2 regions of the Serratia plymuthica genome follow, and region 2 is predicted to be linked to the other one. Evidence: predicted binding sites of a transcription regulator. Region 2 holds the regulator's gene; the other holds the start of a gene.

Region 1 (4,424 bases), 2.5 Mb from region 2:
AAGGCGTGTAGTTAACGGTGATGGAGGCCAGACCAGGTTCACCGCGCAACCAGGCGTGGGTCACCGCGCACTGTTCCGCATGGATGGTTTGTTGCATCGGCGCACCGCTGAATTCCATATTGGCGCCAAAATAGAGATTGCCGCTCTGGCCGCGGGCAATGGCGCCGACGTGGAAATGGGAGATCGGCGTTAACGAGCAGGCCGCTGCCAGAGGCAACAGGGCAAATGCCAGAGCATCATCATCCAGCCCGCAGCGCTGCTTGATCGCGTCTACCTGCTGCGCCTCGAACATGGCCGGAAAAGCAGGCGCATCAAAATAAGGCAGCAGGACGGATTGCAATGTCGCGGACAGTTCGCCGAAAGCGGTGTGAAAACGCGGGTGCATAGAAACTCTCTCTACAGGTTAACGGGATAACATTTTAGGCAGCCTTTTGGCAATAAAGTGTGATTAAAGTCTCTTTATTGATGAAATCAATGCAATGAAAACGATAAATGCGGGATGTATCGCAAGTTTCTAACCCGTTAACCGAACAAATGCAGCAACACCGGGAAGACAAAGGGCGCCAGCAGCGAAGTGATAATCCCGCAAATCACCAGCGCCAGCGAGCTGAAGGCGCCTTCCTGGTAGTCCATTTCCGCACAGCGTGCCGTGCCTATGGCGTGCGAAGCGGTGCCCATCGCCAGGCCGCGTGCAGAACGGGTGGTGATTTTCAGTACTCTGAACAGCGAATGGCCGAATATCGAGCCGAATATGCCGGCGAAAATAACGCAGACGGCGCTGATGGCGGGGATGCCGCCAAGGGATCCCGCTACCGCCATGGCGATCGGCGTAGTGACGGATTTCGGCATGATCGACGCGGCAATTTCCGGCGTTGCGCCCATCCACAGCGCGATGGCGCCGCCGCTGATCATCGCCGTCATGCTGCCGATAAAGCACACTGCGATAATCGACTTCCAGCGGGCGCGGATCTGATGCAACTGCTCATACAGCGGGAAGGCCAGCGCCACCACCGCCGGTTGCAGCAAGTCGTTGAGGATCTTGCTGCCCTGAAAATAGCGTTCATAGGGAATGCCGGTCAGCAGCAGCAGGGGAATGATCACCGCCATGGAAACCAGCAGCGGGTTCAGCAGCGGCATCTTCAGCCGTTGTGCCAGCCAGCGTGCAGCAAAGTAGACCAGCAAGGTTAACGGCAATGACCACCAGATTTCATGGATCATTTTTTACCCTCCGCAGGTTCGTCACTGCCGATGATTTTACGCTCGCGGTGAAAATAGTGAGAGGTGCAGGCGACGACGATCAGCACCATCAGGGTGCTGATCACGCAGGAAACCACCAGCGGGCTGAGATGTTCGATGATTTGCTCGTAATAGTTCATCACGCCGACGCCAATCGGCACGAACAGCAGCACCATATAGCGGATCAGCAGATGACAACCGGGCTTGACCCACTTCGCCGGCAAAATTTGGCTGGAGAGCAGGGCAAACAGGAGCAGCATGCCGATAATGCTACCGGGAATGGCGATCGGCAGTAGCGCTGTAATGGCATTGCCGGCAAACAAGCAGAGGTAGATAAGGACGATTGCCCTCAGGTATTTCCAGCACAGTGTAAGCACGTTTGCCATCACCTTTTCCCGTTTAACTGATGTATTCATCATACAATTAAACTGTGACCTGCGCCACAAATCACACCATGAATTCTCTCTATGACACCGATGCTGACAGCACCGGCGAAAGGTCGCGCGCGGCCTTATTCCACGTGTGTGACGATCGCATTGAGTGACTGCTTTTGCGCCAGCCGGTGGCCGAGGAAAAAGAATAGCAGGCTCAATAACGCGGCGGCAATCAACATCAAAAACATCAATGGCGGTGCGGCGTAGCTGAGGATAAAACCGCAGATCACCGGGTTGATGGCGCCGCCCAACGCACTGAGGTTTTGCACGCCATAGTAGCTGCCTTTCAGATGCGGCGGCGCGATAAAGTCGATGAACATATATTCCACCGGGATGACGATAATCTCCCCCAGCGTGAATATCGCCATGGCCACGGCCCACAGCCACACGGATTGCCCCGCCAGCATAAAACCGATCAGCCCGACAATGAAAAACGCCGTGCCCAGCGCCAGCCAGCGCAGCATGTTTTCCTGACGCATGCCCCGGCTCAGCAAATACTGCAACGCGATGACGATGCAGGCATTGACGATCATCACCACGCCAATGATTTTGTACGCGAATTCGGCGTTCGAGACGATAATCAGGTATTGCGACAGGTAGCCGGTGAACTGGCCGAAAACGACCGCCCCCAGCGTACTGCCGAGCGTAAAGTAAATCAGCCGGCGATCGCTGCGCAGGATGGCCAGCGTCTGACGAAAGTCAGGCAATGTGGTCGGTGCGGATTCGGCTGCCGCAGGCTGACCTGGGTGCAACTGCCCACGCAGACGAAAGCTCAGCGTCGCCACCGTCAATAAGGCCAGCCCACCGGAGAGGTAGAACGGCAGCAGCGGGTTCAGCCCGGCCACCATCACGCCCAGAGATGACCCCATGGCCCAGCCGACATTCACCAGCGTGTAGTTGAGCGAAAAGGCTTTTATGCGCTGCGTGACCGGCAGCCAGTCGGCAAAGCACGCTTTAATGGTGATGCCCAGCACCGAATAGGCAGTATGCAGGATCGCCAGCACCAGAACGATGCCGCCCGGGCGCGGGATCCACGGGATGGCGAAAAAGCTCAGGGCGAACAGTAAAATGGAAAGCAGGATCAAGGTGTTTTTGTTGAACTTGTCCACCAGGTAGCCGCCATACAGGCTGGCGAAAATGCCGATCGTCAGGCTGATGCCCAGAATAATGCCGACGCTTTTCGGCAAAAGGTGGAAATGCCCGGTGAGGTAAATGGTAATGAACGGCAGCGTGACGCCGCGGCCTATGGTCAATACCAGCGAGCTGGCCAGCAGTGCGATGATCAGCGGTGGGAATCCCTTCATGTCAGACCTGTTTATGCATACAGTTATTAAGCGATGTTGATAACATAGCTTATTTTGGCCGGCTGGGAAGATGTTGTATGAAAAAAAGAGGCAACCTCCGCGACTTTCAAGCGGCCGTTGCCTTAGGGGGGCTGCATGCAGCCCCCCTGTTCTGCCTGGAGGGAGCGGAGGAAGGTTATTTTCCCGATTTGGCTTGCAGCGTGGCGAACCACGGCTGGATAAAATCGCTGCTGCTGCCCCAGCCCGGGATGATTTTTGCCAGCCCGGCCACGTTGACCGGCCCCGGCTGGCTGGCCAGCAACGCCTGCGGAATAGACGCCGCCTTGAACTCATAGGTTGCAGGCGTAGCTTCACCGGCAATCTTGTTCGCCACCAGACGCAGATTTACCGCACCAATCAGCTTGGTATCCACCGCGACGCTGACCTTCCACGGGCTATTGGCTTCGCGCATCAGCTGCAGATCCTGATTGGAAATATCGATGCTGTAGAGTTTGATTTCGGTACGGCCGTTTTCTTTCAGCGCCTTGTAGGCACCCTGACTAAAGGCGTCCCAGGTGCCCCAGATAGCGTCAATCTTGCCTTTCGGGTACTTGGCCAGTACGGCGCCCACCTTGTTGGCGGTGTCACCCTGCACGTCCGATGACACTGCGCCGATCGATTCCAGCTCGTGAATGCCCGGGTTTTGCTTCAGCAACTGCTGGTAGGCCGCCTGACGGCGCTCCATCGGCGGGAAACCGGCAACCCAAAGCTTGATGATATTGGCCTTCCCGTTGAAGTCTTTTATCAGTTGGCCGAACGACTCATTTGCCAGCGAAGCGTCATCCTGCTGCGACACAGTTACGCCGGGAATGCTGCCGCTGACGTCGGTATCAAACACGGACACGGCAATGCCCGCCGCCGCAATGCGTTTGACCAAATCGGTGGAATAGGGCGCACGGCCCTGCGAGAGAATAATGCCGTCATATTTTTGGCTGATGGCCTGGTTCACGAAGTCTTGAAAACGCGCGTCGTCACCGTTACTGAGGAAGGTATCGACCTTAAAGCCCAGCTTGCGTCCCTCCTGGATGGCGCCCGCCAGAAACTGAGTGGTGTTGTCGTCTGAACCCAGGTTACGGATCACCGCAACGCGGATCGGCCCCTGATGCTGGGCGATGGCGGTTGGCACCGGAGCCGGCGTGGAGGATTCTGCGGCGAACAGCGGCAGAGCGGCCAGCAGGCCAATGGCCAGTAGTGGTGTGTTTATCGTTTTCATTATTATTGGCTCCAAAAGCAGGTGATAGCTATCCCGGTAAGAGGGTATTTATAGCAATCTTTACATCTGGACGTCTATATATAATGTTGAAATATATCGCTTCTGGGCGGCAGATAAAATTTGCCTGCGATGGCGTCTTTTGAGGGGGGCAACAAATAAAAAAGGGCCAAGCAGCTGCTTGGCCCTTAAGGCAGTGAA
Region 2 (4,424 bases):
TGATTATCCCCTGGAAAGAACTGGAAACCGAGACGCTGAACAGCCTGATCGAATCCTTTGTGCTGCGCGAGGGCACCGACTACGGCGAACACGAACGTTCGCTGGAGCAGAAAGTGGAAGACGTTCGCCGCCAGTTGCAAAACGGCGAAGTGCTGCTGGTGTGGTCAGAACTGCATGAAACCGTCAACATCATGCCACGCGGGCAGTTCCGCGCCGGGCAGGAAGAAATTTAGTGTCAGCCGGTTCTATGACTGACGGAAAAAATCAGGTAACAATGAACCATTGCAAACCCGCGCGCGGAATTTTGCCCTTGGCGAAAGGGCGTCAAACAGACCAATAACCCTACTCTGACGCCGGCGCATTTAACACGGAGTGACAACCACCATGTCCGCCAAACATCCCGTTATCGCAGTGACCGGCTCCAGCGGCGCCGGCACCACCACCACCAGCGTGGCGTTCCGCAAGATATTCCAGCAGTTGAACATCCGCGCGGCGGAGCTGGAAGGCGACAGCTTCCACCGCTATACCCGGCCGGAAATGGACGCGGCGATCCGCAAAGCGCGCGATCTGGGTCGTCATATCAGCTATTTCGGGCCGGAGGCCAACGACTTCGGCCTGCTGCAGCAGAGCTTTATCGAGTACGGCAAGAACGGTACCGGACGGTCACGCAAATATCTTCATACCTACGACGAAGCGGTGCCCTATAACCAGGTACCCGGCACCTTTACGCCGTGGGAGGCGCTGCCGGCGCCGACCGACGTGCTGTTCTATGAAGGGTTGCATGGCGGCGTGGTTACCGACCATACCGACGTGGCCAAACATGTCGATCTGCTGGTCGGCGTGGTACCGATCGTTAACCTGGAGTGGATCCAAAAGCTGATCCGCGATACCGGCGAGCGCGGCCATTCACGTGAGGCGGTGATGGATTCGGTCGTGCGTTCGATGGAGGACTATATCAACTACATCACGCCGCAGTTTTCGCGCACCCACATCAACTTCCAGCGCGTGCCGACGGTCGATACCTCCAACCCGTTCGCCGCCAAAGCCATCCCTTCACTGGATGAAAGCTTTGTGGTGATTCATTTCCGTGGTCTGGATCAGATCGATTTCCCTTACCTGCTGGCGATGCTGCAAGGATCTTTTATCTCGCACATCAATACGCTGGTCGTGCCGGGCGGCAAAATGGGGCTGGCGATGGAGCTGATCATGGCGCCGCTGGTGCAGCAACTGCTGGAAGGCAAAAAAATCGAGTAATGGGCCGGTGCGCGGCGGCAGGCCGCGCCCCTTTCTGCTCGCGTTTTACGCCACGGCGCGGATTTCAAAGCTGTGGGTCACGCTGGCGGCCTTGTTCAGCATCAGCGATACCGAACAATATTTCTCGGCGGAGAGATTCACCGCACGTTCCACGATCTTGTCGGTCAGATCTTTGCCGGTCACGATAAAATGCAGGTTGATATGGGTAAATACGCGCGGCGCTTCTTCACGCCGTTCGGAGGTCAGTTTCACCTCGCAATCACGCACGTCATTCCGCCCTTTTTTCAGGATCGACACCACGTCGATAGCGCTGCATCCGCCCACCGACATCAGCACCATTTCCATTGGGCTGGGTGCTTTATCGCCGGCGTTGCCATCCATCAATACCTGATGACCGGACGAGGACTCACCCAGAAACGTCAACCCTTCTACCCACTTAACTCTCGCCTGCATGCTGGTCACTCCGGTTAATTTCTTAAAATCAGGGTACGCTTTCGCATAGAAACTGGCAACGGAACCTGATGCTAATCATGCGCGAGCAAGACAACACGAGACACCCGCCTCACTCTGTGCTACAAACAGAGCCGCAATAAATCTTTCCGGGACACTGATTTCAGGGAAACTCCCAGAGAAAGGCTCCTTTACCGGTATGTTAATAGAATGTAGCTTGCAGCGCTCCCGGCAAGTTAATATGCTAGAGCGACAGCGTATATTCATGACACGCCTCAAAACCTGCTGCCAGCCACCCTTAAAACAACGGCGACAGCACGTTTTACAGGGAACTCTGACCCCTGTGACACAAGGCAGCGATAACAACAGAGGATAACAGCGAATGGTTCTCGGCAAACCGCAAACAGACCCTACACTCGAATGGTTCCTGTCTCATTGCCATATCCACAAATATCCATCCAAAAGTACGCTGATTCACCAAGGTGAAAAAGCCGAAACGCTTTACTACATCGTAAAAGGCTCCGTCGCGGTGCTGATTAAAGATGAAGAAGGTAAAGAGATGATCCTGTCCTACCTTAACCAGGGGGATTTCATCGGCGAGCTTGGATTATTTGAAGAAGGCCAGGAGCGTAGCGCCTGGGTCAGGGCGAAGACCGCCTGTGAAGTGGCTGAGATTTCCTACAAGAAATTCCGCCAGCTGATTCAGGTCAACCCGGATATCCTGATGCGCCTGTCAGCGCAGATGGCAAGCCGCCTGCAAGTAACCTCGGAGAAAGTGGGTAACCTCGCCTTCCTGGACGTTACCGGCCGCATCGCGCAAACGTTGCTGAACCTGGCGAAGCAGCCCGATGCCATGACTCACCCAGACGGCATGCAGATCAAAATCACCCGCCAGGAAATTGGCCAGATCGTCGGTTGTTCACGTGAAACCGTCGGCCGCATTCTGAAAATGCTGGAAGATCAAAACCTGATCTCCGCCCACGGCAAAACCATTGTCGTTTACGGCACGCGTTAATCACTGAAAAAACGGCGCGATGATTCGCGCCGTTTTTTTATGCCCCGGCCGATCATGTGGCGTCGACTGATTTACCACCCGGAAGTCAATTACGCACTGCGGCAAACGCTGGTGCTGTGTCTGCCAGTGCTCTTTGGTCTGCTGATCGGCCACCTGCAACTCGGCCTGCTGTTTTCCCTGGTTCCCGCCTGCTGTAACATCGCCGGGCTGGACACACCCCACAAACGTTTTTTCAAACGCCTGATCGTCGGCGGCTCACTGTTTGCACTCAGCAGCCTGTTGCTGCAGCAGGCGTTGCTGTGGCAACTGCCGCTGCCGGCGTTGATGCTCGGCCTGGCTCTGCTGCTCGGCGTCAGCGGCGAAATCAGCCCGTTGCATGCCCGCCTGCTCCCCGCCGCGTTGATCGCCGCCATCTTTTCGCTCAGCATGGCCGGCACGGTACCGCTGTGGTACGCCCCCGTGCTGTATGTGGTGGGGACGGCCTGGTACGGCCTGTTCACCTGGTTCTGGTTCAAGCTGTGGAAAGAACAGCCGATGCGCGAATCGCTGAGCCAGCTTTATCTGGAACTGGCGGACTACTTCGAAGCCAAGTATTCCCTGTTAACCCAACATACCGATCCGCAAACCGCGTTACCGCCACTGCTGGTGCGCCAGCAAAAAGTGATGGACCTGATCAGCCTGCTGTATCAGCAGCTCAACTTTTTGCCGCACGCCAATAATCTCGAGCAAAAACGCCTGCAGCGAACCTTTCAGGTCGCGCTGGATTTACAGGAACACATTACCGTCAGCCTGCACCTGCCGGAAGAAGTGCAAAAGTTGGTGGAGCAGAGCCAGGCCGAGGCGATTATCCGCCGCAATGCGCAGGTGATTGCCGGCCGGTTGCGCACGGTGGCGCACGATATTCTCTACCATCAATACTCCCAGCGCTTCAGTATGACCCACGAGCTGGCGGCCCTGGAAAAAGTGGCAGCACAACACCCCGACAACCCGGTGGGCCAGTTCTGTTACTACCACTTCAGCCGCATCGCTCGCCTGCTGCGCACCCAGCATCCGTTATATCGCCGTGATCTGATGGCCAATCAAAACCGCCTGCCGTTCTGGCCGGCGCTGTTCAGCTACCTGTCACTCAAATCCAACGCCCTGCGCAATGCGGCCCGGTTAGGCGTGATGTTGGCGGCAGGCAGCAGCCTGGGCATGTTTTTCAACCTGCCAAAGCCTTACTGGATCCTGCTGACCATCATGCTGGTAAGCCAGAACGGCTATAACGCGACTCGGGTACGCATCCAGCACCGTGCGCTCGGCACATTGGCCGGGCTGGTGATCGCCGCCGGGTTGCTGCAATTGCAAATGCCCGAGGGCGCGACCCTGAGCGTGATGTTGGTCATCACGCTGGCAGCCTATCTGGTTTCGCGTAAAAACTACGGGCTGGCGGTGATAGGCTTTACGGTGACGGCGGTCTATACCCTGCAACTGCTGGCGTTGAACGGCACGCATTTCCTGATCCCTCGTCTGATCGATACCCTGATCGGTTGCGTGTTGGTGTTCGGCGGCACCATCTGGCTGTGGCCACAATGGCAAAGCGGCCTGCTGCGCAAGAACGCCCATCAGGCGCTGGAGAAAGATCAACAGGCGCTGCGCCTGCTGCTGGAAGAGCAGGAACCCGATCCCAGCGCGCTGGCTTACGCGCGCATGCAGGTGAACCAGG

What was found. The regulator CRP, encoded in region 2, controls carbon source genes, mostly activating them, when cyclic AMP is high. The targets are predictions, from matches to a motif close to ATGTGANNNNNNTCACAT.
Region 1: a site for CRP is predicted at 1,665-1,682, ahead of JK621_RS06435 (CidA/LrgA family protein). Genes of this name have one in related genera too.

The regions. Positions count from the first base shown of each region.
Region 1 covers NZ_CP068771.1:1,344,183-1,348,606, forward strand. Annotated here, with positions in the region: gene cdd (cytidine deaminase) at 1-385, opposite strand, end outside; gene JK621_RS06430 (CidB/LrgB family autolysis modulator) at 523-1,218, opposite strand; gene JK621_RS06435 (CidA/LrgA family protein) at 1,215-1,622, opposite strand; gene JK621_RS06440 (MFS transporter) at 1,748-2,974, opposite strand; gene JK621_RS06445 (sugar ABC transporter substrate-binding protein) at 3,150-4,226, opposite strand.
Region 2 covers NZ_CP068771.1:3,869,886-3,874,309, reverse strand. Annotated here, with positions in the region: gene JK621_RS17995 (YheU family protein) at 1-233, shown strand, start outside; gene JK621_RS18000 (hydrolase) at 1-3, shown strand, start outside; gene JK621_RS17990 (phosphoribulokinase) at 385-1,254, shown strand; gene JK621_RS17985 (OsmC family protein) at 1,300-1,707, opposite strand; gene crp (cAMP-activated global transcriptional regulator CRP) at 2,087-2,719, shown strand; gene JK621_RS17975 (YccS/YhfK family putative transporter) at 2,774-4,424, shown strand, end outside.